Regions from separate parts of the Paraburkholderia sprentiae WSM5005 genome, predicted to be linked through region 2. Evidence: riboswitches for the same ligand, from Rfam matches in the RefSeq annotation. Region 2 holds a riboswitch; each other region holds the start of a gene.
The links. Region 2 has a riboswitch for cobalamin ahead of BJG93_RS27720 (CbtB domain-containing protein). Riboswitches for the same ligand answer to the same signal wherever they lie in the genome.
Positions count from the first base shown of each region.

Region 1: another riboswitch for cobalamin. It lies ahead of cobA (uroporphyrinogen-III C-methyltransferase); the one in region 2 lies ahead of BJG93_RS27720 (CbtB domain-containing protein).
Region 3: another riboswitch for cobalamin. It lies ahead of BJG93_RS03540 (TonB-dependent receptor domain-containing protein); the one in region 2 lies ahead of BJG93_RS27720 (CbtB domain-containing protein).

Region 1 is NZ_CP017562.2:1,292,273-1,302,079, reverse strand. It holds gene BJG93_RS22650 (CHASE2 domain-containing protein) at 1-2,340, shown strand, start outside; gene BJG93_RS22645 (DUF4136 domain-containing protein) at 2,382-2,996, shown strand; gene bluB (5,6-dimethylbenzimidazole synthase) at 3,033-3,692, opposite strand; gene BJG93_RS22635 (cobyrinate a,c-diamide synthase) at 3,676-5,016, opposite strand; gene cobO (cob(I)yrinic acid a,c-diamide adenosyltransferase) at 5,020-5,622, opposite strand; gene BJG93_RS36250 (cobalamin biosynthesis protein) at 5,619-6,020, opposite strand; partial or broken gene cobA (uroporphyrinogen-III C-methyltransferase) at 6,105-6,866, opposite strand; cobalamin riboswitch at 7,061-7,319, opposite strand; cobalamin riboswitch at 7,400-7,677, shown strand; gene cobW (cobalamin biosynthesis protein CobW) at 7,882-8,973, shown strand; gene cobN (cobaltochelatase subunit CobN) at 8,987-9,807, shown strand, end outside.
Region 2 is NZ_CP017562.2:2,406,990-2,416,796, forward strand. It holds gene BJG93_RS36535 (hypothetical protein) at 1-258, opposite strand, end outside; gene hmpA (NO-inducible flavohemoprotein) at 1-25, shown strand, start outside; rRNA gene rrf (5S ribosomal RNA) at 325-438, opposite strand; rRNA gene BJG93_RS27695 (23S ribosomal RNA) at 651-3,532, opposite strand; tRNA gene BJG93_RS27700 (tRNA-Ala) at 3,882-3,957, opposite strand; tRNA gene BJG93_RS27705 (tRNA-Ile) at 4,011-4,087, opposite strand; rRNA gene BJG93_RS27710 (16S ribosomal RNA) at 4,164-5,696, opposite strand; gene BJG93_RS27715 (CbtA family protein) at 6,286-7,026, opposite strand; gene BJG93_RS27720 (CbtB domain-containing protein) at 7,038-7,256, opposite strand; cobalamin riboswitch at 7,298-7,446, opposite strand; gene BJG93_RS27725 (histidine phosphatase family protein) at 7,519-8,139, shown strand; gene BJG93_RS27730 (hypothetical protein) at 8,153-8,593, opposite strand; gene BJG93_RS27735 (ATPase domain-containing protein) at 8,790-9,807, shown strand, end outside.
Region 3 is NZ_CP017561.2:741,974-751,780, forward strand. It holds gene ilvD (dihydroxy-acid dehydratase) at 1-1,437, opposite strand, end outside; gene BJG93_RS03505 (LysR family transcriptional regulator) at 1,597-2,571, shown strand; gene lgt (prolipoprotein diacylglyceryl transferase) at 2,619-3,524, shown strand; gene BJG93_RS03515 (SIMPL domain-containing protein) at 3,624-4,349, opposite strand; gene BJG93_RS03520 (EVE domain-containing protein) at 4,606-5,064, opposite strand; RNA gene ssrS (6S RNA) at 5,206-5,387, opposite strand; gene BJG93_RS03530 (cell division protein ZapA) at 5,466-5,780, opposite strand; gene BJG93_RS03535 (ATPase) at 5,777-6,136, opposite strand; cobalamin riboswitch at 6,356-6,618, shown strand; gene BJG93_RS03540 (TonB-dependent receptor domain-containing protein) at 6,707-8,638, shown strand; gene BJG93_RS03545 (FecCD family ABC transporter permease) at 8,678-9,739, shown strand; gene BJG93_RS03550 (ABC transporter ATP-binding protein) at 9,736-9,807, shown strand, end outside.

The sequences.
Region 1 (9,807 bases), 1.1 Mb from region 2:
GGCATCGATCAGCTGGTGTACGACCAGTTTCTGACGCTGCGCGAGCAGCCGCTGCTGTCCGACATCGTCGTCGTCGAGATCGACAACGCGAGCATCGACGAGCTAGGCCGCTGGCCGTGGCCGCGCAGCGTGCATGCGCGGCTGCTCGAGCAGATCGCCGCGGCCGGACCCGCCGCGGTGATCTACGACGTGCTGTTCACCGAGCCCAACGCCGACGACGCCGAACTCGCCCACGCCATCGCTCTGAGCCCGACCTATTTGCCGGTGCTGCTGACGCCGCCCGATGCGAGCGGCGCGCGCACCGTCGACAAGCCCGTCGCGCCGCTCGCGCAGGCGGCGGCAGGACTCGGTCACATCAATTTCGAGGTGGACAGCGACGGCATCGCGCGCAGCGTCGCGCGCTTCGAAGGTGACGACGGCTCGCGTTGGCCGCAGCTGACGGTGCTCGGCGCCGACGCGGTTGAACGCGGCAAGCTGCATCTGCGCGGCGGCCTACCGCCGCGCCGCACGAACGAGCCCGCGCGCGGCAGGGACGACGGCGGCGAAGACCGCTTCCTGATTCCGTTCGGGCCGAATGCCGCGAACTACGCGAAGCTCAGTTTCGCCGACGTGCTCGCCGGCAAGGTGCCGGCCGATCGTCTGCGCGGGCGCATCGTCGTGATCGGCGTCACGGCGTCGGGTTTGTACGACCGCTTCGCGACGCCGGTGTCGGGCGAGCTCGGTCCGCTGCCCGGCGTCTACATCCATGCGAACGTGCTCGACACGCTGCTGACCGGCCGCGAGATTCAGCCGGTCGAGCTGTGGGTGGTGTTCGCGGCGGCGCTCGGGCCGCTCGCCGCGCTGCTCGCCGGCTTCCTCGTGCTGTCGCCGCGCCGCTCGCTATTGCTGACCGGCGCGCTGGTGCTGCTCGCGGCCGCCGGCAGCGCGCTGCTGCTCTACGACGGCAGGCTCTGGATATCGCCGGTGCCGGCGATCCTCGGCGTCGTGATCGTCTATCCGATCTGGAACTGGCGACGCCTCGAAACGACCATGGCATATCTGCGCGGCGAACTGCAGCGTCTCGCCGACGAACCGCATCTGCTGCCCGAAACGCCGAAGCGCCGCCGCGAGTTCGGCGGCGACGTGCTCGAGCAGCACATGGCGCTGATGGCTCAGGCCGCGCAACGGGTGCAGGACATGAAGCGCTTCGTGTGGGACAGCCTCGATAGCGTGCCGGAGCCGATTCTCGTTAGCGATGTTGCGGGCGTGGTGCTGATCGCGAACCACGCGGCGAAAGCGCATTTCGCGCGGCTCGGCGCGCCGATGCCCGAGGGCCAGCCGATGCGCAACGTGCTCGGCGGCCTCGCGCTCGTCAAGACGATCGATGCCGGAGCGGCCTCGGACAACGAGCGCAATCTGTACGCGCACGCGCACTGGCCGGCGCTGCTCGATCCGACGCGCGGCGAGTTCGCGGCGCTGATGGCGCAGGGCGTCGAGGTGCGCGACGCGAACGAACGCGACCATCTGCTGCGCTATGCGACCTGCACCAACGCGCAGGGCGAGACGACGGGCTGGATCGCCGGTCTCGTCGACGTGTCGGCGCTGCATGCGGCCGAGCGTCAGCGGGAAGACGCGCTGCGGCTGCTGTCGCACGACATGCGCTCGCCGCAGGCGTCGATCATTGCACTGGTCGAGATCGAGCGCGCGCGGGCCGAGCCGGTGCTCGCGCGCAGCCTGCTCGAGCGCATCGAACGCTACGCGCGACGCGCGCTCACGCTCGCCGACGACTTCGTGCAACTGGCGCGCGCGGAGTCGCAGGTCTATGTGCTCGAGCCGCTGAGCCTGACCGAGCTCGTGATCGATGCGAGCGATGAAGTCTGGCCGCAGGCGCACGCGAAGCGCATCACGCTGGATACGGAAACCGGCAACGACGCCGACGACGATCCCTGGATCTGCGCCGACCGCTCACTGATGACACGCGCGCTCGTCAATATTCTGAACAACGCGGTCAAGTACAGTCCGCCCGACACGCGCATCGTGTGCAGCTTCGCGAGCCCGCTGGCGGCAAAGCACGCGGGCAGCGAGGCGCCGCGCGTGTCGTGTACGATCCGTGACCAGGGCTATGGCATCCCGAAGGACCAGCAGGCGGGACTGTTCGAGCGCTTTCACCGCTTTCACGAGGCCGAGCGGCCGGAAGTGGGCGGCGCGGGACTCGGCATGGCGTTTATCAAAACCGTCGTGACACGCCACGGCGGCAGTGTCGAGGTCGTCAGCGCGCCAGGCGAGGGGACGGCGTTTACGGTCTGGCTGCCGGCGCTCGACGACGCGCCGCTCGACGAATCGAACGCACTGCGCACCTGAGGCGCCTTCGACCTGTTCGGTGTACCAGAGAGAAAAGAAAAATGGCCAAGATCACTCACTTCTGTGCCGCGCTGGCCGCGGCGAGCCTCACCGCTTGCGCGGGTCTGAGCGCCGACGTGCACACCGTCTCCGGTAACGGCGCCGACCAGGCCGTTGCGCTGCATGGCGAGCAGACCTATGCGTTCGCGCGCACGCAGCCGCAGGACGACAGCGCCGACCATCCGCAAGCCGAAAACCTGCTGCGCGACGAACTGGCGAAGCACGGGTTCGTCGATACCGCGGGCAAGCCCGCGCATTATCTGCTGTCGATGGCGTATAGCACGCGGCCGGCGTCGGTCGGCATCGGCGGTGAGGATTGCGCGCCCCTCGATTGCGGCGCGGGCAGCGATGGTCCGGGCGCGCTGCTGTTTGGGCGCGAGTATCAGCACGCGCTGACGCTGCGCTTTTTCGACTACGCGAGCGGCATCGAGCGCTACAAGGTCAGCGCGGTGTTCACGGACCGCGATGCGTACCCGCTGCATGCGCTGCCATTGCTCGTGAAAACCGCGCTCGCGAAGCTGCCGTTCGACGCGCCGGCCGACTGGCGCGTGAAGCTCAGCATCGACAAGGCGAGCGGCGTGCCGAACGTCGAGTCGATGATGCCGCTGCAACGCTAAAACGCAGCCTTGGGTCGCCCGGGCCCTGCGTATCAGTCATTCCCGCGCCGGCTCGTCGCGCGGCCAGCCGTTTTCGAACACGCAATCGGCGAGCGGCAGACGGCTCGCCCAGCGCTCGGTTTCCAGCATCGGCTCGCTGTAGAACGCGTCGACGTGACCCAGGCACAGAATCGCGACTGGCCGCGCGCCTTCCGGCATGCCCAGCAACCGATGCACCGCGTCGACATCGAATAGCGACACCCATCCGAGCCCGAGTCCTTCCGCGCGCGCGGCGAGCCACATGTTCTGGATCGCGCACGCGACCGACGCGAGGTCCATCTCCGGCAGCGTGCGACGGCCGAAGACGTGGCGCTCGCGCCCGTCCATCAACGCGATCACGAGCAGCTCCGCGCATTCGCGCATGCCTTCCACCTTCAACTTCATGAACTCGTCGCGGCGCTTGCCGAGCGCGTCGGCCGTGGCGAGCCGTTCGCGTTCGACGATCTCGCGCAAGCCCGTGCGCAACGCCGCATCGGTGATGCGCACGATGCGCCAGGGCTGCATGTAGCCGACGCTCGGCGCGTGATGCGCCGCGTCGAGCAGACGCCGCAGCACCGCGGGGTCGACCGGTTCCGGCACGAAGTGACGCATGTCGCGGCGTTCGTAAATCGCGCGATAGACCGCGTCGCGCTCGGAGTCGTCAAAAGGCTTCGCCATGAAAGAGAGCGGCCGTAAAAGCCGGGTTGGAGGGCCAGTAAGCGTGCATATAGGTTGCCACGATCGGGCCCACGCGGAACACCGCTTCGCCGGGCGCGTCGCTGTGCGCGTGCGTGGCGAAGCACTGTGGCGCGAGCGGCGTCGCGAGCTTCGAGTAGTGGAACGTGTGGCCGGTCAGCGTGCCATGGACACCGTCGATCTGCTGCATGCCGAGCGACGTAAAGCGTGCTTGCATCGTCGCGTGGCCGGGGAGCAGGCCGAGCATCGGCGCGCTCATGCCTTGCGCGTCGGTCAGCGTGTCGAGCAGATAGAGCATCCCGCCGCATTCGGCGAGCACCGGTCTATCAGCCCCGACGTGCGCGCGGATCGATGCGGCGCTGGTCAGGTTGCCCGCGAGTGTCGCCATATGCAGCTCGGGATAGCCGCCGGGCAGATAGAGCGCCTGCGTGTCGGCGGGCAAGGCTTCGTCGGCGAGCGGCGAGAAATAGCTGAGCCGCGCGCCGAGCGCTTCGAGCAGCGCGACGTTGGCCGGATAGATGAACGAGAACGCGGCGTCGTGCGCGATCGCGATGTGCATGCCTTGCAGCAGACGCGGCAACGCTTCGGGAACCGGCACGCCGAACTCGACCGGCGGCGGCAATTCGGCGAGCGATGTCGACGCGAGCGTATCCGCCGCGCGCTCGAGGCGCACGTCGAGATCGTCGATTTCATCGGCCTGGTGCAGGCCGAGGTGACGGTCGGGCAACGTGATCTCTTCGTCCGCGGCGATGTGGCCGCACCAGCGCAACTCGGGCGGCAGCGCTTGCTGCAACATCTGCGCGTGCCGAGCGGAACCGACGCGATTCGCGAGCACGCCATAAAACGGCAGCTGCGGCATGAAGCGGGCGAGGCCGAACGCGAGCGCGCCGAAAGTTTGCGCCATCGCCTGCGCGGAAATCACCGCCAGCACCGGCACACCGAATGCGATCGCGAGATCGGCGCTGCTGGGCGTGCCATCGAACAGGCCCATCACGCCTTCGATCAGGATCAGATCGGCTTCTTGCGCCGCGCGCGCGAGCAGATTGCGGCACGCGCTTTCGCCGACCATCCACAAATCGAGCGACAGCACCGCCGCGCCGCTCGCGCGCGCGAGGATCATCGGATCGAGAAAATCCGGCCCGGTCTTGAACACGCGCACGCGACGTCCGAGCCGTCGGTGATAGCGCGCGAGACCGGCGGTGATCGTGGTCTTGCCTTGTCCCGACGCGGGCGCGCTGATGAACAGCGCGGGGCAAGTCCCCTGGGGGGACGCCCCGGAAGAAGTCGCCTTTGGGGAGGCGGACATCGCTCAGAACTCCACGCCGGGCTGCGCCTTCACACCCTGCTCGCGATACGGATGCTTGATCGCGCGCATTTCCGTGACGAGATCGGCGGCTTCGATCAGCGCATCAGGCGCGTGACGTCCGGTCACGACGACGTGCAACATCGGCGCGCGCGCGTTGATCACGGCGAGCACTTCGTCGAGCGGCAGGTATTCGTACTTCAGCACCGTGTTCAGCTCGTCGAGGATCACCATCTGATAGTCGCCGCTTTCGATCATCCGCCGCGCTTCGTTCCAGCCTTTGCGCGCGGTCGCCATGTCGGCCTCGCGATTCTGCGTATTCCACGTGTAGCCATCGCCCATCGTGACGAAGTCGCACTGGGCGATAGCGCCGAGGAAATCACGCTCCGACGTATGCAGCGCGCCCTTGATGAACTGTACGACGCCGAGCCGCATGCCGTGGCCGAGCACCCGCACGGCCATGCCGAACGCGGCCGTGCTCTTGCCCTTGCCGGTGCCGGTGTTGACGATCAGCAGCCCTTTTTCGACGGTCGCGCCGGCCTGCTTCTTTTCGTGGCCTTCGCGGCGGCGTTCGGTCATGCGTTGATGCGATTCCGGATCGGTTTTCATCGAGGGTCCTGGTCTTGAGAGGCGGGATGGGATGAGGTCGTGTCGCTAACGGCAGCGTTGTGCGCCGCTGCGATCGCCACGGTGATGCCGGCGTGCGCGGTCTTGCGTACGATTAGACGCGCGTGTTGCGCGGTTGCGGCGCAGTCCGACGCTGCCGCCGCCAGCAGCGCGCACGGCTCGCACACACCGTCGACGCCGAGATGCGCGTGGGCGGCCGCCGACGGCGACGCGACCGGTACGGCGGCGATCTGCTCGCGGTTGAACAGTTGCAGCGGCAGCTGATGACGTGAGCAGAATTCGACCAGACCTGCTTCGCAGGCTTTAGTGTCGATCGTCGCAATGGCGCGGATCTGTTCGAAGGCATTCGATCCGAGCGCCGCGCGGACAGCGGCTTCGATATCAACAGCTTCGCTGTGCGCGCGGCAACCGATGCCGACGCTCAGCGTTTTGATCTCGGGTGCGAGTTCGTGTCGTGTCGCGCTCGCTGCTGGTTCGCGTGCGACGCCGGCGTCGCGTTTGGCCGCATCACGCGCAAGCGCGAGCGATGCCACACCGCCGATCACGACGATTGCCGGCGAGCCGAGCCCCGCGCGCGCAACCGCCTCGGCAAACTCGCGAAGCGGCGCGAGCACGTGACGCTGCTCGGGTCGCGTCGCCGACTCGATGGCCGCGCAGGGCGTGTCGGCGGGCATGCCGGCCGCGAGCAGCGCGCGGGCGATCTCGCCGAGCCGGCGCATGCCCATGTAGATCACCAGCGTCATACGCGTCGCGGCGAGGGCGGCCCAGTCCGGCTCGCCGCTGCCGGCGCCGTGGCCGGTGACGAACACGACGCCCTGCGCGTGATCGCGGTGCGTGACCGCGATGCCGAGCGCCGCGGGCGCCGCGATGCCGGCCGTGATGCCGTTGATCACGTCGACTTCGATTCCCGCCGCCTGCAGCGCCTGCAACTCTTCGCCGCCGCGGCCGAACACGAACGGATCGCCGCCCTTGAGCCGCGCGACGCTGCGCCCCGCGCGCAGATGCGCGAGCATTTGCGCGACGATGTCGGCTTGCGGCGTCGACGGATGGCCGCCGCGTTTGCCGACGTACACGATTTGTGCGTCGGCGCCCGCGAACTGCAGCACGTCGGGATTCACGAGATCGTCGACGAGCACGACATCGGCCTGGGCGAGCGCGCGGGTCGCCTTTAGCGTCATCAGCTCGACGTCGCCGGGACCGGCGCCGATCAGCCAGGCGCGCGTCATCGCGGCGTGCATGGCGTGCGCCATGCGGTGATGGGAGAAGAGAAGCGGCGCGCGACAGCGCGCGCGGCGGTGAACGTAGAGGTCATGCGGAACGGCGAATCTAGGCAGGCGCGATGCCGCGCTGCTACGCCTTCACATCCGTTCCCCGCGGATTCCGGCGGCCGGCGGCGCCACGCGATGCACGGATGCATGCGGCGCCGCCTCCGCGTCTGGCCGGTATCCGGGCTGGCGGCCTCACGCGCTTTGCCTTCCCCTCCCTTTTGCGCATTCGCGGGAAAGTGGCATCAAAAAACGCATGCGCGGCACGTCAGAATCGAGGGCAAATCGAATCGCGCGCCGCAGGTCGCTTACCGTTGCGGGGACAGCACAGGTTGAACGCGCGACGCGTTGCCTGTTTCCCGTTTAACTGCACACGCGAGCGCATGTGCGGGCACCAAACGCGCGCATACGATAGCACATGGCGCCTTGCCGGATAAGCCTCGGCGGCATTTTCCGACACGCTGCGTTCCTTGACTGCGCAAGGCCGCGGGCCTACACTCGCACGCACTTTGGGTGCCCGCGTGCGCGTTCGTGCGCATGCAGTTAAACGGGAAACAGGGAGCCTTCTGCTCTTGAGCGGCTAACCTGTGCTGTCCCCGCAACGGTAAGCGAAAAGCGGTTCCGGCTTGCTGGCCGGGCGCCGCGGTGCCGGCTTCGATGTCCTCGCGCAAGGGCGCGTCGACATTTCACCACTGGACGAGAAACCACTCGTCCGGGAAGGGGAAGCGGCGCTTTCGCCAGCCCGGATACCGGCCCGAAGAAGCAGAACGTACGCCGCGGGGATGCGGCGGCGCGTTCATGACCTCACTTCCGCTTTCTATATTCCCGTTGTCGCGGCCATGCCGTCGTTCGTCCCCGTGTTCCGTGATCATTGGCCGTGGTGCGCGCGCTTCATTCGTTCCATTCGTCAGCCGATGTGCGGAATCGCGCGGACTTGCCCGGCATGCCGATGCAACGCCAAGGGATGGATCTCACGATGCAAACACAATTGCGCAAGATTCCCGTCACCATCGTCACGGGCTTTCTCGGCAGCGGCAAAACCACGCTGCTGCGACACATTCTTCAGCATGCGGGCGGCAAGCGCATCGCGGTGATCGTCAACGAGTTCGGCGAGCTCGGCATCGATGGGGAAATCCTCAAGGGCTGCGGCATCGGTTGCGATGAAAACGGGGTCGAGACCGAAGGGCGATTGTATGAACTCGCGAACGGTTGCTTGTGCTGCACCGTGCAGGAAGAGTTTTTCCCGGTGATGGAAAAGCTCGCGGAGCGCCGCGACGAACTCGATCACGTGCTGATCGAAACGTCGGGCCTGGCGTTGCCGAAGCCGCTCGTGCAGGCGTTCAACTGGCCGCAGATCCGCAATGGCTTCACGGTCGACGCGGTGGTGACGGTGGTGGACGGACCGGCCGCCGCAAGCGGCCAGTTCGCCGATAACCCGCTCGCCGTCGACGCGCAGCGCAAGGCCGATCCGAATCTCGATCACGAGTCGCCGCTGCACGAGCTGTTCGAAGACCAGTTGTCGGCGGCCGATCTGGTGATTCTGAACAAGACCGATCTGATCGACGATGCGCGGCAGCACGAGGTCGAAGCCGCGATCCGCGCGGAGATTCCGCCGCAAGTGAAGATCGTACGCGCGCAACAGGGGCGGCTCGACCTGCATACGCTGCTGGGCCTCGAAGCGGCGTCGGAACAGACGATCCACCTGCGTGCCGACCACCATGGTTCCGCCGACGACCCCGATCATCACCACGACGAATTCGATTCGGTCGTCGTGCAGGCCGATTTGCGCTCGCGCGACGCGGCGCTCGCCGCCTTGCAGGCGCTGGTCGAAAGCCACACGATTTACCGTGTCAAAGGCTTCGCCGCGTTGCCGGGCGCGCCGATGCGTCTGGTGATTCAGGGCGTGGGCCGGCGCTTCGACAGCTACTTCGACCGGCGCTGGCAGGCCGGTGAACATGGCGAAGGCGCGTTGAGCCGCTTCGTGCTGATCGGCGAAGACCTCGATCCGCACACGCTGCAACAGGCGTTCGACGCGGCGCTTGCCGCGGCGTCGAACGCGACGGCATAACGGGCGCGCCAGCATGCATCTACTGCGCACGACGCCGGGCGGCTTCGTCGACGATACGCAGGGCGTGATCCGCATCGATCAGCAGCCCGCCGATATCGTCGTGCTCAGTTCCGCCGACACCACCCTGTCGCTGCTCGCGAGCGTGGTGCCGCGTCTGGGCGACGGCTTCCCGAGCGTGCGGCTCGCGAACGTCACCTATCTGCGTCAGCCGGCCTCGGTCGATTTCTATCTCGACGACGTGTTGCAGCATGCGCGCGTCGTCGTGGTCGATCATCTCGGCGGTGAAACGTATTGGCCGTACGGCATCGAGCAGGTGGTCGCGCTCGCGCAGCGCAAACAGCAAACCCTCGCGATGTTTTCCGGCGATCTGCAGGAAGATCCGAATCTGCTCGCGCGCAGCACCGCGAGCGCCGAGCTATGTCAGCAGCTGTGGCGCTATCTGCGCGAGGGCGGCCCGCAGAACGCCGAGGCGTTTTTGCGCTGCATCGCCTATCGCGTGCTCGACTGGGGACGCGAGCCCGAGCCGCCGCGCGCGTTGCCGGCCACGTCGCTGTATCACCCCGAGCGCGATACGCCGAGCATCGCCGACTGGCAGGCGCGCTGGCGGCAGGACGCGCCGGTCGTCGCGATCCTGTTCTACAAGGCGCATCTGCAGGCCGCCAATACCGCGGTCTTCGATGCGCTGATCGATGCGCTCGAAGCGCAAGGGCTCAATCCGCTGCCGCTCGCGATCACGTCGTTGAAGGATGCGCTGAGCCGCGATGTCGTGCAGTCGCTGTGCGCGCAGCATGGTGCCGCGCTCGTGCTGAACACGACCGCGTTCGCCGCGTCCGC
Region 2 (9,807 bases):
CGGGCCGGCTGCCGCGCTCGAATAACGCACTGGAGCAATCGACGAGTAGTTGCCCTCTTTGAATCGTTGCGAAGCGTATTCGAAGACGGGCATGCTCAGGCTTGAATCACGCCGGCGGGTTTGCCTCGTGAAGAACGGGGCAGATCGACTGCGGCGAAACACCCACCAGCCTGTCAGCCCGGTCAAGCCGGCGACGAGCAGCGCCATCAGCCGTGAGCCATGGTTGTTCTCGGCGAGCGGAATGCCACCGACGTTCATGCCGGTGACGGCCGCGTAAACGCAAAAACCCCACCGCGGCGGGTGGGGTTTCTGAGGTGCTGGGGAGCCTGACGATTACCTACTTTCACACGGGCAATCCGCACTATCATCGGCGTGGAGTCGTTTCACGGTCCTGTTCGGGATGGGAAGGGGTGGGACCGACTCGCTATGGTCATCAGGCATGACGGGTTGCTGCGTCGCGGGGCTGGAGCCAGCCGGGCGCGCCACAGCCAATCGGGAAGAAGCGTAAGGGATTCGTGTGGGGGGTTGTGGTGTTTCTGGCACAACACCGGTCTCAACCGTGTGGGGTCTGCATAAGACCCTGCGCGTTGCGCAGGGTGGGGCATCCATAAGCGCTGAAGCGCTAACGGCTGCCGACACACACCGGTTATAGGATCAAGCCTTACGGGCAATTAGTATCAGTTAGCTCAGTACATTACTGTACGTGCACACCTGACCTATCAACGTCCTGGTCTTGAACGACCCTTCAAGGGGCTCGAAGCCCCGGGGATATCTCATCTTAAGGCGAGTTTCCCGCTTAGATGCTTTCAGCGGTTATCTCTTCCGAACATAGCTACCCGGCGATGCCACTGGCGTGACAACCGGTACACCAGAGGTTCGTCCACTCCGGTCCTCTCGTACTAGGAGCAGCCCCCTTCAAATATCCAGCGCCCACGGCAGATAGGGACCAAACTGTCTCACGACGTTTTAAACCCAGCTCACGTACCTCTTTAAATGGCGAACAGCCATACCCTTGGGACCGGCTACAGCCCCAGGATGAGATGAGCCGACATCGAGGTGCCAAACACCGCCGTCGATATGAACTCTTGGGCGGTATCAGCCTGTTATCCCCAGAGTACCTTTTATCCGTTGAGCGATGGCCCTTCCATACAGAACCACCGGATCACTATGACCTGCTTTCGCACCTGTTCGACTTGTCAGTCTCACAGTCAAGCACGCTTATGCCATTGCACTATCAGCACGATTTCCGACCGTACCTAGCGTACCTTCGTACTCCTCCGTTACACTTTGGGAGGAGACCGCCCCAGTCAAACTGCCTACCATGCACTGTCCCCGATCCGGATCACGGACCAGGGTTAGAACCTCAAACAGATCAGGGTGGTATTTCAAGGTCGGCTCCACGCAGACTGGCGTCCACGCTTCACAGCCTCCCACCTATCCTACACAGACCGGTTCAAAGTCCAATGCAAAGCTACAGTAAAGGTTCATGGGGTCTTTCCGTCTAGCCGCGGGGAGATTGCATCATCACAAACACTTCAACTTCGCTGAGTCTCGGGAGGAGACAGTGTGGCCATCGTTACGCCATTCGTGCAGGTCGGAACTTACCCGACAAGGAATTTCGCTACCTTAGGACCGTTATAGTTACGGCCGCCGTTTACCGGGACTTCAATCAGGAGCTTGCACCCCATCATTTAATCTTCCGGCACCGGGCAGGCGTCACACCCTATACGTCCACTTTCGTGTTTGCAGAGTGCTGTGTTTTTATTAAACAGTCGCAGCCACCAGTTTATTGCAACCCCTTCACCCTTCTGGCGCAGGCCAGTCAGGCTAGCAGGGCGTACCTTATCCCGAAGTTACGGTACCAATTTGCCGAGTTCCTTCTCCCGAGTTCTCTCAAGCGCCTTAGAATACTCATCTCGCCCACCTGTGTCGGTTTGCGGTACGGTCACTGTGAAACTGAAGCTTAGAGGCTTTTCCTGGAACCCCTTCCAGTTGCTTCGCTTCCGAAGAAGCTCGCGCCACACCCTTGAGTCCTGTGCCCGGATTTGCCAAAGCACCCTCTCCAATGCAGCGACCGGGACTTCCAACACCCGGACAACCTTCCGCGATCCGTCCCCCCATCGCATTTCACAATGGTGCAGAAATATTAATCTGCTTCCCATCAGCTACGCATTTCTGCCTCGCCTTAGGGGCCGACTCACCCTACGCCGATGAACGTTGCGTAGGAAACCTTGGGCTTACGGCGAGGGGGCCTTTCACCCCCTTTATCGCTACTCATGTCAGCATTCGCACTTCCGATACCTCCAGCACACTTTCCAGTGCACCTTCGCAGGCTTACGGAACGCTCTCCTACCATGCACATAAATGTGCATCCGCAGCTTCGGTATATGGCTTAGCCCCGTTACATCTTCCGCGCAGGACGACTCGATCAGTGAGCTATTACGCTTTCTTTAAAGGATGGCTGCTTCTAAGCCAACCTCCTGACTGTTTTAGCCTTCCCACTTCGTTTCCCACTTAGCCATATTTGGGGACCTTAGCTGGCGGTCTGGGTTGTTTCCCTCTTGACACCGGACGTTAGCACCCGATGTCTGTCTCCCGTGATTGCACTCTTCGGTATTCGGAGTTTGCTATGGCGTAGTAATCCGCAATGGACCCCACAACCATGACAGTGCTCTACCCCCGAAGGTGATACACGAGGCACTACCTAAATAGTTTTCGGAGAGAACCAGCTATTTCCAGGTTTGTTTAGCCTTTCACCCCTATCCACAGCTCATCCCCTAACTTTTCAACGTTAGTGGGTTCGGTCCTCCAGCACGTGTTACCGTGCCTTCAACCTGGCCATGGATAGATCACCTGGTTTCGGGTCTACACCCAGCGACTGGACGCCCTGTTCGGACTCGCTTTCGCTACGCCTGCCCTAATCGGTTAAGCTCGCCACTGAATGTAAGTCGCTGACCCATTATACAAAAGGTACGCCGTCACCCTCTTTCAAAGGCTCCGACTGTTTGTATGCATGCGGTTTCAGGATCTGTTTCACTCCCCTCCCGGGGTTCTTTTCGCCTTTCCCTCACGGTACTGGTTCACTATCGGTCGATCACGAGTATTTAGCCTTGGAGGATGGTCCCCCCATCTTCAGACAGGATTTCACGTGTCCCGCCCTACTTCTCGTACACCCAGTTCTTTCATAATGCTTTCGCCTACGGGGCTATCACCCGCTATGGCCGCACTTTCCAGAGCGTTCGGCTAGCACTACAAATAAAGAGTACAGGCTGGTCCCATTTCGCTCGCCACTACTCTGGGAATCTCGGTTGATTTCTTTTCCTGCGGTTACTTAGATGTTTCAGTTCACCGCGTTCGCTTCGCTGAACCTATGGATTCAGTTCAGGATGACCCATACGGGCCGGGTTTCCCCATTCGGACATCTCCGGATCAAGGCTCGTTTGCCAGCTCCCCGGAGCTTTTCGCAGGCTACCGCGTCCTTCATCGCCTGTGATCGCCAAGGCATCCACCACATGCACTTGTTCGCTTGACCCTATAACGGGTGTGTCTCTGTGTCGACCCACGCTAGCGCCCTGGCGCTTACGTGGCTCCCATCCCCGCAGGGGATAGACGCACTCGCTACAGGTTGAGTATTCGTGTTGCGCCGTATTCCAAGGCGATCTCTCGATCACCTTTAAAATACATCGATACAATCACAACCCTGATTCACCTACTCACGCACCCATCTCCAGGCACGCTTTCGTGAATCTCCTTACTACTTCTTCCTGATTGTTAAAGAACGACAGCCGGTATCACATTCCATCGCGTACCGCGCTGACTGGCTCAATCGCCAATGCCAAGTACTCAGCCTCACTTCGCGCTGAACCCTTGGCATTGAGGATTGGTGGAGGATGACGGGATCGAACCGACGACCCCCTGCTTGCAAAGCAGGTGCTCTCCCAGCTGAGCTAATCCCCCCGGCCCCACACAGACCCGGGCACACTCCCCCGGCCCCGCACCACAGACAAGGATGGTGGGTCTGGATGGATTCGAACCATCGACCCCCGCCTTATCAAGACGGTGCTCTAACCGGCTGAGCTACAGACCCCTGAGCCTGTCTGCGTTGCTTTCTTAACCACAGCCGATAAGCGTGAGCACTTGACGCGAGCAATGCTCGACTCTGGAAAGGAGGTGATCCAGCCGCACCTTCCGATACGGCTACCTTGTTACGACTTCACCCCAGTCATGAATCCTACCGTGGTGACCGTCCTCCTTGCGGTTAGACTAGCCACTTCTGGTAAAACCCACTCCCATGGTGTGACGGGCGGTGTGTACAAGACCCGGGAACGTATTCACCGCGGCATGCTGATCCGCGATTACTAGCGATTCCAGCTTCACGCACCCGAGTTGCAGAGTGCGATCCGGACTACGATCGGTTTTCTGGGATTGGCTCCACCTCGCGGCTTGGCAACCCTCTGTTCCGACCATTGTATGACGTGTGAAGCCCTACCCATAAGGGCCATGAGGACTTGACGTCATCCCCACCTTCCTCCGGTTTGTCACCGGCAGTCTCCCTGGAGTGCTCTTGCGTAGCAACTAGGGACAAGGGTTGCGCTCGTTGCGGGACTTAACCCAACATCTCACGACACGAGCTGACGACAGCCATGCAGCACCTGTGTTATGGCTCCCTTTCGGGCACTCCCGGCTCTCACCAGGATTCCATACATGTCAAGGGTAGGTAAGGTTTTTCGCGTTGCATCGAATTAATCCACATCATCCACCGCTTGTGCGGGTCCCCGTCAATTCCTTTGAGTTTTAATCTTGCGACCGTACTCCCCAGGCGGTCAACTTCACGCGTTAGCTTCGTTACCAAGCCAATGAAGGCCCGACAACCAGTTGACATCGTTTAGGGCGTGGACTACCAGGGTATCTAATCCTGTTTGCTCCCCACGCTTTCGTGCATGAGCGTCAGTATTGGCCCAGGGGGCTGCCTTCGCCATCGGTGTTCCTCCACATCTCTACGCATTTCACTGCTACACGTGGAATTCCACCCCCCTCTGCCATACTCCAGCGCTGCAGTCACCAATGCAGTTCCCAGGTTAAGCCCGGGGATTTCACATCGGTCTTACAGCACCGCCTGCGCACGCTTTACGCCCAGTAATTCCGATTAACGCTCGCACCCTACGTATTACCGCGGCTGCTGGCACGTAGTTAGCCGGTGCTTATTCTTCCGGTACCGTCATCCACCCCCGGTATTAACAGGGATGCTTTCTTTCCGGACAAAAGTGCTTTACAACCCGAAGGCCTTCTTCACACACGCGGCATTGCTGGATCAGGGTTGCCCCCATTGTCCAAAATTCCCCACTGCTGCCTCCCGTAGGAGTCTGGGCCGTGTCTCAGTCCCAGTGTGGCTGGTCGTCCTCTCAGACCAGCTACAGATCGTCGGCTTGGTAGGCCTTTACCCCACCAACTACCTAATCTGCCATCGGCCGCCCCTTGAGCGCGAGGTCCCGAAAGATCCCCCGCTTTCCTCTCCCGAGCGTATGCGGTATTAATCCGGCTTTCGCCGGGCTATCCCCCACTCCAGGACACGTTCCGATGTATTACTCACCCGTTCGCCACTCGCCACCAGGGTTGCCCCCGTGCTGCCGTCCGACTTGCATGTGTAAGGCATGCCGCCAGCGTTCAATCTGAGCCAGGATCAAACTCTTCAGTTCAAACCTGTTACTGTTTTCGGTCCATCTCTGAACCGGTCGCTCACTCAACGTACTGACGATGATCAATCCGTCTTCCGACAGATCAACCTTCCTCTGATACTGTGTGAGGCTTCTTGATACTTCTGCCTGACAGCAGATTCCGCAGAACCCGCTGCCGCATTGCGCATCAAGCGCCCACACTTATCGGCTGTTAGTTTTTAAAGATCGGTCCGCCCAACCCGCCGTACCGGCATTACAGCTACCCGGCACCGCCTCGTCTGGCGTCGCTGCATCAGCAGCAGAGAGGCGAGATTATGGAGAGCGGCCCATGTTCCGTCAATACCCTTCTCGCAATTTATTCTAAAAAGTTGAAGAGCTTAAAAATTGAGCAACGTCGTGCGAAAATTCGATTGCTTAGACGTCCGATCTATTTGCCGGCTTGTCGCCGGAAAGGAAGAGAAGAGTGGCATTGCGAAAAACCACTCAGCAGCTTTTCCACAGAAAATGTTCGCAAGCCTGTGGATAACCGCTCCACAACCGCGCCAAGTACTTGAAGCAAAACCGTTCTCGCCCGTTGCGCGCAAAGCGCGGCCGCGCGTCACGCTGCTATTCAGACAGACTTCCTCGTCACATGCGCATTCGTACGCATAAAAGCGCTGCGCTCGACCATCGCACCGAACAGCAGCCCGATCGTCGTCCACATGATCACCTGCATGCCGATCGCCGCGACGCGGAACTTCCACAGCAGTACAGCCGGGAATGCCGCCGGCACTTCATTGATCACCGGCATCGACAGTTGCACAGCTGCGATGATCGCGGCGAACATGAGCCCCGCGACGATCGAACCGTTCCACGCGCCCAGCTTCGCCGCCGCGCGACGCCGCACCTTCAGCGAAAACACCATCGTTACAAGCGAAATCGCGATTGTCAGAAAGAATAAGCCCGTGCGCGTGCCGATCGTCTCCGGATCGCCCACCGACGGCGGATTGGCCGGATACTTGATATTCGGCACAATCACGAGCGCAATGAACGCACCGAGCGCGAGCCACGCTGACAGTGCGCGCACGCTCAAGGTCCCAGCCCGTCCATACGAATACGCAAACACCAGCGAGAATAGGCCGCCGAATGCCGCGCCATAGGTAACGACGCCGGTCAGCAGGCCGAGGCCTGCCTGCGTCTCGCGGCTCACGATTTCAGGCTCGGGCGCTTCGCCGCGCGCTGCGGCCGCTTTTTCCCCGAATGAAATCGCCTGATCGACCTGCGGTTCGCCGACGATTCGCGCGAACGAGAACGTGAGCAAGCCCGCGACGATACCCGCGAGCATCCCCCGCACTAACAATTTACCTACCATGCCGAACTCCGTTAGTGGCAGGGAAAGCCGAGCAGATGGCGGCCGTCGTGCACGAACTCATGCACGACCATGCCGGGTACGAGCGACGTCGCCCCCTCTTCCGCACCAACGAAGTAAAGCGCGAGCAGCAACAGAGCGCCGAATGCCGCCCACGGCAACAGTTCGCGCAAAGGAATGGGAGTGGGCTGGGCCGCCGGTTGGGCGGCGGGATCGAAGACAGCTTCGGTCATGATGGACATCTCCTGAGGGTAACGCGCCCCGAAAGTCGATTGCAGAGGAATGATGCGAAGCCCAGGTCTGGCTTTCGGCTCTTGTAGATTGCAATGCCGATTACAGTGGCGCGACCGCGCCGGGTTCTCACCGGCTTCCGTGCTTCGCAGCGCCACTATTCTACGCGCTAAACTGCGGCATCCGCGACGGCGAGCCCCCTCAACGCGCGCTGCGAGCCGATGGAGCCGTCGAGGCAAGTGCGAAACGGCGCAAAGGCAAAGAATGGATACGCGACTATTACTGGTGAGCCATGCGGCAACGGCCGCGCAGCGCGCGGGCCGCTTCCCCGCCGACGATCCGCTCGACGCGCGCGGGCGCGCCGAAGCCGAAGCGGCGCGCAAACATCTCGCGCTTCCCGCCGACGCCGCCATATTCACCAGCCCTGCCCGCTGCGCGCGTGACACCGCCACGGCGCTCGGTCTGAGCGCAACGGCCGCCGACGCATTGGCGGATATCGACTACGGCAAATGGCGCGGCCAACGTCTCGCGGATATTGCCGATGAAGCGCCGCACGAACTCGCCGCCTGGACATGCGAGCCCGACGCTGCGCCGCCCGGCGGCGAATCGTTCGGTCAACTCGTGCGTCGAATTGGAGAATGGCTCGACGCGCAGCAGGCGGACGTGCGTTCATGCAATGCCGTCAACGAAGCAGCCTTCCGCGTCTCGACGCACCACCGAACCATCGTCGCAATCACACACACGCCGCTCCTGCGCGCGGCAATCGTGCATGCTGTCGGTGCATCGCCGGTCGTGTTTTGTCGCATCGAGATCGCGCCGTTGTCGCTCGTTGAATTACGCCATTCACGACGCGGCTGGACATGGTGGCCCGCCACCATGGTATGAACCAAGACGTCGCTTACCTGCCCGACACCACGAGCCGCAACCTGTTGGACCCCTCGGGCGTCAGCGTGATCTCGGTGCGTCGATCCTTCGCACCGAGATAAAAGTGCTGACGTCCCGGCGAATTCTGATCATGCGTCGCGTCGGGCAGGCACGACGCGATGTCGGCCGCGACTGCTTCTAATGCATCCGCGTTCGAGCCCGCCGCCTGATGCGGCGTCCACGTGCACTGGAAACTGCGATGCGCGCCTGAACATTGCGCGTCGTCGCCATAGGGTTGCGCGACGCCTTTGCCGTCGTCGGCCGTGAGCGAGGCGAAGCCGTCCGGCGCCGCAGCCACGATCCGTTTCAGCGCGGCGCAAGGTCTAGGGCTATCGTCGGCGGATGCGTTGCCCGACAGCAGCGCCGCGAGCGATGCCACGGTGAACGCAAAAGCGGAGAGTCGATAGGTTTTCATGTCGAGCGTGAAGCTCTAAAGTGCCGCCGAAAAGGCTCGCAGCGAGCCTCGCATTCGCCAGCACGCTTCATGCCCATGCGCGCGAGCGTCCGCTTATTCAAACGACGCGGGGCGGCACACAAATTGCCGACGGCCATACCGGCCGCGACATCGCGCCATTTCGATCGAAGCCATTGCCGACGTCATTTCGAACATCATGTCGACCACTATCGCCGCCCCTACCCCCGCCCGCCTCTCGTCGGGCATCGAAGGAATCGACGACATCCTGGGCGGCGGTTTCACGCCGAACCGCATGTACCTCGTGGAGGGCGCGCCAGGCACGGGCAAAACCACCTTCGCGTTGCAATTCTTACTGAAAGGCCTCGACGAAGGGCAGACCGGCCTGTACATCGGGCTGTCCGAAACCCGTGCTGAATTGCTCGCGATCGGCGCGAGCCACGGCTGGGATCTAAGCCGTTTCACGATACTCGAACAGCTGCCCGAAGAAGGGCTCGAACCGCAATACGAACAGACCGTGCTTCACCCGGCCGAAGTCGAACTCGGCGAAAGCGTGCGTAACGTGATCCAGCACGTCGACGAACTGAAGCCCGCGCGCATCGTGCTCGACAGCCTGTCGGAACTACGGCTGCTGGCGGAAAACCCGCTGCGCTACCGTCGGCAGATTCTCGCGCTCAAGCGCCATTTCTCGACGCGCGAGTGCACGGTGCTGCTGCTTGACGATACGACGGGCGGCAGCGCCGGCATCCAGCTTCATAGCATCGTGCACGGTGTGATCAGCCTCGACAACGTCGCCCATGACTACGGCGGGACTCGCCGCCGCCTCCGCATCGCGAAGATGCGCGGCATCAAATTCCGCGAGGGCTACCACGACTTCACGCTGAACACCGGCGGCCTGCGCGTCTATCCGCGCCTCGTCGCCGCCGAGCATCACAGCGAATTCGACACGAACCCGATCAGCACCGGCACGCCCGGCCTTGACGCGCTGCTCGGCGGCGGGCTCGTCCCCGGTACTAATTCGCTGATCATCGGCCCGTCGGGTGTCGGCAAAACCACCACTGTCGTGTCGTGTCTGCTTGCCGCGCTCCAACGCGGCGTGCGTTGCGCGTACTACGTGTTCGACGAAACGCTCAGCACCCTGGTCACGCGCTGCGCGACGCTCGGCATCGATCTCACGCCGCACGTCGACAGCGGTCTGCTGACGCTGCGCCAGATCG
Region 3 (9,807 bases), on a different replicon from region 2:
CATTCCCCAGGTGCCGCCCGAGAAGCGGCCGTCGGTGATGAGACCGACCGATTCGCCGAGCCCCTTGCCGATGATCGCCGAGGTCGGCGCCAGCATTTCCGGCATACCGGGGCCGCCCTTCGGGCCAAGATAGCGCAGCACGATGACGTCGCCGGCGACGACCCGATCGGCGAGGATCGCCTCCAGCGCGCTTTGCTCGTCGTCGAATACGCGCGCGGGACCCGTGATGACCGGGTTCTTCAATCCCGTAATCTTGGCGACCGCGCCGTCGGGGGCGAGATTGCCTTTCAGGATCGCGAGGTGGCCTTCGGCGTACAGTGCCTTCTCGATCGGGAAGATCACCTGCTGATCGCTGCGCGGTTTGCCGGGCACGTCCTTCAGTTCCTCGGCTATCGTTTTGCCGGTGATGGTCATGCAGTCGCCGTGCAGAAGCCCGGCGTCGAGCAGGATTTTCAGCACCTGCGGGATGCCGCCCGCCTTGTGCAGATCGGTGGCGACGTACTGGCCCGACGGTTTCAGGTTGCAGATCACCGGCACTTTCTTGCGCATGCGCTCGAAGTCCTCGATGGTCCACTCGACTTCGGCCGCGTGCGCGATCGCCAGATAGTGCAGCACCGCGTTGGTCGAGCCACCGGTCGCCATGATCAACGCGACCGCGTTTTCGATGGACTGCTTCGTGATGATGTCGCGCGGCTTCAAATCCCGCTTGACCGCTTCGACGAGCACGCGTGCCGATTCGGCGGCCGAGTCGACCTTCTCCTGATCGGGGTTCGCCATCGTCGACGAATACAGCAGCGACATGCCGAGCGCCTCGAACGACGAGCTCATCGTGTTGGCCGTGTACATGCCGCCGCACGAACCGGTCGACGGACATGCGTTCTTTTCGATGCCCTCGAAATCCTCCTGCGACATGCGGCCTGCCGTGAATTCGCCGACCGCCTCGAACGACGACACGATCGTCAGATCGGTGCCTTTCCAGTTACCCGGACGGATCGTGCCGCCGTACACGTAGATCCCCGGCACGTTCATGCGCGCGAGGCCGATCATGCCGCCCGGCATGTTCTTGTCGCAGCCGCCGATCACGACCACGCCGTCCATCCATTGCCCCTGCACGCAGGTCTCGATGCAGTCGGCGATCACCTCGCGCGATACGAGCGAGTACTTCATGCCCTCGGTCCCCATCGACATGCCGTCCGAGATCGTCGGCGTGCCGAAGGTCTGCGGGTTCGCGTCGGCGCGCCTGATCGCGGTGACGGCCGCGTCGGCCAGACGCTGCAGGCCGGCGTTGCACGGCGTGATCGTCGAGTGGCCGTTGGCGACGCCGATCATCGGTTTGTCGAAATCCTCCTTCTGGTAGCCGAGCGCGTAGTACATCGAGCGATTCGGCGAACGCGCGATGCCTTGCGTGATGTTCTTCGAACGACGGTTATAGGCCATGGGAAGCTCCAGGTCTGGCTGTTCCGATGAATGCGCGGGGTGGTGTTCGCGCGCGCGTCCGTTCAGTGTAGTTCCGCCGGACCATACAAACCGGCGGTTTTGCGTGAGTCGCGCGGCGTGTATTATTCGCGGCTATCTAGGTCGTAAAATGAATTAATCATGCTGCCGACGATTCCCGACCTGCGCCAGTTGCGCTATTTCGTCACCGTCGCCGAGGAAAAGCACTTCGGGCGCGCCGCCGCGCGGCTGTCGATGACGCAGCCGCCGCTGTCGCAGGCGATCCGCGCGCTCGAGGAGACGCTCGGCGTCGAGCTGTTCGCGCGCACCAAGCGCTCGGTCGAGTTGACGGCGGTCGGTGCCGATCTGCTGCCCGAGGTGCAGCGGCTGCTCGCGGGCGCGGAAGGGCTCAGGCCGCTCGCGCAGAGCCTCGCACGTGGCGAGGCGGGCGTGCTGTCGCTCGCGTTCGTGTCGACCGCCGATTACGGCCTGCTGCCGCTGCTGCTGCGCGATTTCGGCGCGCGGCATCCGCGCGTGCGGCTCGAGCTGACCGAGGCAACCAGCGACGTGCAGGTCGAGGAACTGGTCGCCGGGCGTATCGACGCCGGTTTGGTGATCGCGCCGCTGCCGTCGCGGCATGCGGCGCGGCTATCGTGGCTGCCGATCGCGCGCGAGCCGCTCGTGATCGCGATGTCGACGGAGATGGCGCAGCGGGTGCAGGGCGGCATGAACGCCAACGGCAATGAAGACGCCGCCGCCGAATGGCTCGACACGCCCGTCAGCCTGCGCGATCTCGCCGACGCGCCGCTCGTGATCTTCCCAAGGCGTCTCGCGCCAGGCTTTTATGACATCATTATGGATTGCTACGGCGTCGCGGGGCTTGCACCGCGGATCGGCCAGGAGGCGATCCAGATGCAGACCATCGTGAGTCTCGTGTCGGCCGGCATGGGCGTCGCACTGGTGCCGCAATCGTTGCGTAACCTGCGCCGCACTGGCGTCGTATACCGGCCGCTGTCCGAGTCGGTGCCCGCGATCGAGACGGGCCTCGTCTGGCGCACCGACGAGGTCAGTCCGGTGCTGGCGGGCTTCATCGATATCGTGCGCGCGCATGCGGCGAGCGTGGCGCCTCGCGCGTAATCCGCTGTAAGAACTGCTTCCGAACCTGACCTGCCCATAACTACACGATGCTCATTCACCCCAATTTCGACCCCGTCGCCATTCATCTGGGGCCGCTCGCCGTGCGCTGGTACGGCTTGATGTACCTCGTCGCGTTCGTCGCGGCGATCGTCGTCGCCCGGCTGCGTCTGCGTCTGCCGTACGTCGCCGCGCAAGGCTGGACCGCCAAGGATATCGACGACATGCTGTTCTACGGCGTGTTGGGCACGATCCTCGGCGGCCGGCTCGGCTATGTGCTGTTCTACAAGGCGAGCTTTTATTTCGCGCATCCACTCGACATCTTCAAGGTGTGGGAAGGCGGCATGTCGTTTCACGGCGGCTTTCTCGGCGTGACGATCGCGATGATGCTGTTCGCGTATCAGCGCAAGCGCTCGTGGCTGCAAGTCACCGACTTCGTCGCGCCGATGGTGCCCACGGGCCTCGCGGCGGGGCGCCTCGGCAACTTCATCAACGGCGAGCTGTGGGGCCGCGTGACCGAGCCGTCCGCGCCGTGGGCAATGCTGTTTCCCGGCGCCGCGCCCGACGACGCCGCGTGGCTCGCCGCGCATCCGCAACTGGCCGCGCAGTGGCATCTGAACGAAGTGTTCGCGCAATATCACCTGCTGCCGCGGCATCCGTCGGAACTGTACGAGATCGCGCTCGAAGGGGTGGCGCTGTTCTTCGTGCTGATCTTCTTCTCGCGCAAGCCCAAGCCGCTCGGCGCCATCTCCGCGATGTTCCTGATCGGCTACGGCCTCGCCCGCTTCACGGTCGAATTCGCGCGCGAGCCGGACGATTTCCTCGGCTTGCTCGCAATGGGGCTGTCGATGGGTCAATGGCTGTCGCTGCCGATGATCCTCGCGGGCATTGGCCTGATGGTGTGGGCGTATCGCCGCGGGCGGCGCGAACCGGCCCAGGCGGTTGGCGCGAACTGAGCCGCGCTCAACTAGCGTAGCAAGCGCTGCATGAAAAAACGCCACGGCATCGACAGATGCCGTGGCGTTTGCATTTGAGCTTGCGTTCGCGCTTGCGCGTCACTTCATCTGCACCGACCCCGAGACGTTGACGCTTACAGTCGAGGTGCCGCCTTCGAGCGACAGCGGCGAGGTCTTCGCGTCGGCGCCCATTGCGCGCGCGCTCATCATCATCATCGGACGCGGCATCACGCCGCTGTGGTTCACGTTGACCTCGCGGATCGAATAGCCGCTAAAGCCGAACGCTTGCGAGGACGACGCGGCCTGCTCGCGAAACGATTTGATCGCCTCGCCGGTGAGCCGCTGCTCGGCCGCGCGCTGCGCTTCTGGCGACAGCGAGAAACGCACGTTGCCCACCTGCATGATCGATGCCATCTGCCCCGCGAGCTTCGATGCCGCGGCGAAGTCGCGCGATTCGAGCACGACTTCGGTACGGCCGCGCCACGTCGAGATGCGTCCGTCGCGGTCCGTCGACGGAAAGATCGAAAACGCGCCCGAGCGCGCGGTCACGCCGCTCACGCCGCGCGCTTTTTGCAATGCCGCGTCGGCGCGTTGGTTCAGCGTCGATGTCAACGACGAGGGCTCGCTCGCTTCCTGCTCGTAGAACAGCGTGATTTCGACTTCGTCCTGCGGGATTTCCGCGCTCGCCTGCGCATTCAGCGACAGCACACCCGACGGCTGCTGCATCATGCTCTGCGCGCGCGCGGGCGCCGGGTTCAGTGCCAGTGCCACAGGCGCGCCAACGGCGAGCGCGAGTGCGAGGGCGCGTGCGGTTTTTTTCGTCATAGCCGGACTCCTGATTTGAACTGGTTGTGCACGTTCGACGCGAGTACCGCGTGGCGGCGCGACGGTGGCGCGCGGTTTGACGGATGCGCTGGCGATGGGCGTTCGGGGGCCGTCGAGCGGTCGGGCTGAGCCCGCGCTTTCGTCGAGCGATTAGGCACGCTTTAGCGGGGCTTGGTTCCCCAATTAGTGTTTCGCCGCCGGACTGTCATGATGACCCGCGCGACATCGCGAGCGTTGGCGCGCTGCGAGCTCGCCTTTAAACGAGCTGTTTAGTGATGAAGCGCCATTCGGCATCGGTGACCGGCGTGATGGACAGACGGTTGCCTTTGGCGAGCACGCGCATGTCTTGCAATTCGGCATGTTCACGCAGCGCGGCAAGTGGAATCAGCGCGATCTTCTTCTTGAACACGACGTCGACGAGCATCCAGCGCGGCGTTTCCGGCGACGATTTGGCGTCGTAGTACGGACTCTTCTTATCGAACTGGGTCGGGTCCGGATACGCGGTCGACGAAACTTCCGCGATGCCCGCGATGCCGGGCTCCGCACAGCTCGAATGATAGAAAAGCACGCCGTCGCCGACCTGCATCACGTCGCGCATGAAGTTGCGCGCCTGATAGTTGCGCACGCCGGTCCACGGCAAGGTGCGACGCGGTGCGTTGGCGAGGTCGTCGATGCTTGCTTCGTCCGGTTCGGACTTCATTAGCCAATAGCGCATGAATCGGAGTCAACGTGTCAGATTGAACGACGCGCATCAACAGCAGGCGCGTGCGAAAAAGCCCCTGAAAAAGGCGCTCAAACGAAAAAACGACGACCAAAGAAAAACGGCATCGAACCGAAGTCCGACGCCGTTCCAGATAAGGTCCCCGCCTTAGCCGCTAGGCCGGCATCCTGAACCGAGGGTTCAGAATTGGTCGCAGTTAGCAACACTTCGGGTACATCAGACAGAGTGACGCGCACGCCCGTGCTACAAATTTCCGCAACCGTGCACATGGCATTGGTTCAAGGAATGTATGACCTTGGCGAACCAGGCAGGGAAGCTAAACCGATGAAGCTACAACACATACTTTTGAACTCGCGACCGGTTCCAAACCGGCCCGCTACTCAACCCGCTACTGCTTACTGCAAGCTGTACTGCTCGATCACAGTACCTAGCTGTTCGTTCATTTGCTTCATTGTACGCCGGATTTCTTCAGCAGGAAATGCTTCTCCGTGCCGCACGCTGCTTTGCAGCTTAAGCAGTTCCGATGCCAGCGACAGCGCAGCCATCACGGCGATCCGATCGGTGCCGCGCACGTTGCTGCTACCGCGGATTTTCTTCATCTCCGCGTCGACGCGCGCGACCGCCTCGAGCAGCGCGCCCTCCGTTTCCGGCGAACAGGCGAGACGATAGGGTACTTCGAGAATCGATACCTCGATCTGCTTGGTGGTCATGCGCTTTCTCCGTGTCGGCTCACGTCGCTTTCCGCTTCCTCATGTTCGGGCTGAGCGGGCTCGAGCAGATCGAGCTGGTTATCGGGTTCGCTGCTCGCGCGGGCGCGCGGCAATTTTTCGAGGATCGCATTAAGGCGCACCTGAGCGTCGTCGATCTTGGCGGACAGCGCGTCGCGTTCGGCCTGGAGTGCGTCGCGCTCCTCGCGCAAATGCGCGAGCTCAGCATGCGTGGCTTGTACCTCGGCACGGGTTTGCGCGAGCTGTTCTTCGAGCGCGAGCCGCGCTTCGTTGTGGCGCTGGCTGATCGCAATCAGCTTGCCGATGTTTTGGGAGAGTGATTCGAGTTCGGTGAGCATGTGCTGCGTCCTCTAAAGACATCGCATTTTAGCGCGGAATATTACAGGCTCCGACAATTGTCTCGTTTCGAGACGTAACAGCATCGCTTCGTGCACGTTCGTTACGTGTCGTGTCGTCGAACATAAGATAAACAACCGGCAATCCATCGGACAATAACCTGCATTGAACAGAACCGATTGCGCGCCGATTGACCTTTCTTGACGCCCTGCGAGGCCGCTCCTAAACTTCCGCACTCTGGTGCCCGCGCGCGCTTTTCGGCGCGCGCAGTTAAACGGGAAGCAGGGCGCGCGCGGTGCCAAACCGGATGCGCGAACCTGCGCTGCCCCCGCAACGGTAAGCGACCGCATGTGAATGCTCATGCAGGTCGGTCCTGATCGCAAGCTTGGAAGTTCAACGTGCGAGTGTGCCACTGCGCGTCACGCGTGGGAAGGCGGGATCGATGTGTCGTAGCCCGGATACCGGCCAGAAAAGAGAGACGTCCCCGCCAAAACGCTAAACAGGGGACGCCTCGTGACGCGTCGGCCCGCGGGGAAGCAGGCCACGCACGCTAGCCACAGGAACGTCATCCCATGCTGTCCCCCATCGCCCGCGCGACGCTCTTCGCGTTCGCGAGCCTGCCGCTCGTCGTGCATGCACAAGGCACCGAGTCTGCGTCTTCATCGTCCGCTACGGACGCAACCGCTGCGAACGCCGCAAACGTTGCCAACGCCGCCAATGTCCCTTCAGTCGATGCCTCGGACACCGCGCTCTCGCCGATCGTCGTGACTGCGCAACGCGGAGCGCAAGCGCTGACCGATGCGATCCCGCAGACCACGCAGTTCGATCAGCAGGACATTGCCGACACGAGCGCGACCGATCTGCCCGGCCTGCTGCAACTCGCGCCCGGCGCGCAAATCTCGCGTACGGGTGGCCCCGGTTCGACCACGAGCCTCTTTCTGCGCGGTGCGTCATCGACGCAATCGCTGCTGCTGATCGACGGCGTGCGCGTCGACTCGGTGAGCCTCGGCTCCGCCCAGCTCGCGCAGATTCCGCTCGATCAGGTCGATCACGTCGAAGTGGTGAACGGCAACGTGTCGGCGTTGTACGGCTCGGGCGCGATCGGCGGCGTCGTGCAGGTGTTCACGAAAGACGGCGGCGATCATCCGCCGCGATTCCATTTCTCGGTCGGCTACGGCAGCTATCACACGCAAACGCAAACGGCCGGCGTGAACGGCGCGCTCGATCAGGACGGCCGCACGACCTTCAGCATCTCGCTGGCGCGCACGAAGGACGACGGATTTTCGTCGCTCGATCCGCTCGAGGCGCCGAACGCGAATCCGAACGCGAACGGCAACCTGAACGAGAGCATCACCGCGTCGCTGCGTCACAAGTTCAACGACAAGTGGGATGCGGGCGTCAGATACTTCCAGTCGAACAACAACAACAGTTACGACAATGCGTACGGCGAGCCTACCGATCTGAACAACCTCTACAGCAAGGTGCGTCAGGTGTCGGTGTTCGCGAACGGCAAGCTGACCAGCTGGTGGACTACCCACGTCACGCTCGCCGAGGGCGACGACCGCAGCGTATCGAACAGCAATGGCATCTACAACGGCCGCTTCGATACTGATAATCGCCAGTACACGTGGCAGAACGATTTCGCGCTCGCCGCGAATCAGAAGCTGCAAGTCGGCTACGAGCATCTCGACCAGACGCTCGACTCCGACACGTTCGCCGCGCCCGAGCGTCACGTCGATTCGGTCTTCGCGGGCTACAGCGCGCGCTTCGGCCGCAACCAGGTTCAGGCCAACGTGCGGCGCGACCAGTACTCCGATTTCGGCGGGGCGAACAGTTACTATCTCGGCTACGGTTTCGACATCACGTCGCACTGGAAGGCAACCGCAAGCTATTCGGATGCGTTCCGCGCGCCCAGCTTCGACGATCTGTACTATCCGATCAGCGGTAATCCGTCGATCCAGCCCGAGCGCAGTCATTCGGTGGAAGCCGGTTTGCAGTACGCGACCGATGCGCTGGGCGTGATGCGCTTGAACGCCTTCCAGACGCGTTACACGAATCTGATCGACTACGTGCAGACGATCCCCGGCATCTATCTCGCCGAGAACGTCGGGCATGCGAAGGTGCAGGGACTCGAAGGATCGTGGAGCGGTCATGTCGGCAGGACCGACGTGCGTGCATCGGTGACGCTGCAGAATCCGGTCGATCTCGACAACCGCACCGACCTCGTGCGGCGCGCGCGACGGTTCGGGTCGTTCGCGGTGAATCGCAGCATCGGTGGATGGCGCGTTGGCGGCGAGTGGATCGTCAGCGGTCCGCGCACGGACAGCACCGGCAACCTCGGCGGTTATGGCATCGTGAATCTGTCGGCGCGCTACAACATCACGAAAGCGTGGTACGTCAGCGCGCAAATCGACAATCTGTTGAACAAGGACTATGAAACGGCCTACTCGTACAACTCGCCGCGACGCGGTGCGTATCTCACGCTCGGCTGGCAGCAGCATTGACGCGCGCGCCGGATCGGCCGCATGCGTGAGCGCACGCGCATGAGTCGCGGGTCCGGTTCGCTGTCCGCCGCGATGGCGACGCCGCGCCCGATGAACGCGAAGCGCGCCGCCGCGATCTGGTTCGGGCTCGCGCTCGCCGCCCTCGTGGTGCTCGGCGCGTCGCTCGTGCTCGGCAGCGTGCCGCTCGCGCCGGCGCGCGTGCTGGCGGCGCTCGCGCCTGCACACACGTTCGGCGCGGGCAGCGACGAGCTCGCCGGCGAAATCGTGCGCACGTTGCGTTTGCCGCGCGCGCTCGCGGGTTTCGCGTGCGGCGGGTTGCTCGCGCTCGCCGGCGCACTGCTGCAGGTGCTGCTGCGCAATCCGCTGGCCGAGCCATACGTGCTCGGCGTGTCGGGCGGCGCGGCGACGTTCGCGCTCGTCGCGATGATCGCGGGCGGCGCATGGTGGATCGTCGACGCGAGCGCGTTCGCGGGCGCGTTCATGTCGATCCTGCTGGTGCTGGGCCTCGCGCGTCGCGAGCTGTGGCGCGGCGAGCCGCAGGACACGTCGCCGCGTTTGCTGCTGACCGGCGCGGTGATCGCGGCCGGGTGGGGCGCGCTGATTATGCTGCTGCTCAATCTCGCGCCCGACAGCCGTCTGCGCGGCATGCTGTTCTGGCTCACCGGCGACCTCAACGGCGGCGCGCTGCCGTGGACCGCGCTGATTGCGCTGGCGCTCGTGTTGCTCGCGATCGTCCCGGCCGCGCCGCGTCTGAACGTGCTGCTGCGCGGCGACGCGGCCGCACAGGCGTTGGGCGTCGCGGTGATGCCGCTGCGTTTGCGGGTGTACCTGGTCGCGTCGCTGGCGGCCGCCGCGGCGGTGACGACCGCGGGCACGATCGGCTTCGTCGGTCTGGTCGTGCCGCACATGCTGCGGCTCGCGTTCGGCAACGATCAGCGCATGCTGCTGCCGGCGGCGGCGCTCGGCGGCGGCGTCGCGGTGATGGGCGCGGATCTGATCGCGCGTACCGTGATCGCGCCCGCGCAATTGCCGGTCGGCGTGATCACGTCGCTGGTCGGCGTGCCGGTGTTCCTGTGGATGCTGCTCAAACGCCGCCGATGATGCGAGCCGAACCCAGCCCCAGCTCTGGCATGCTCAGCACGCGGCGCCTGACGCTGCGCGCCGGCGCG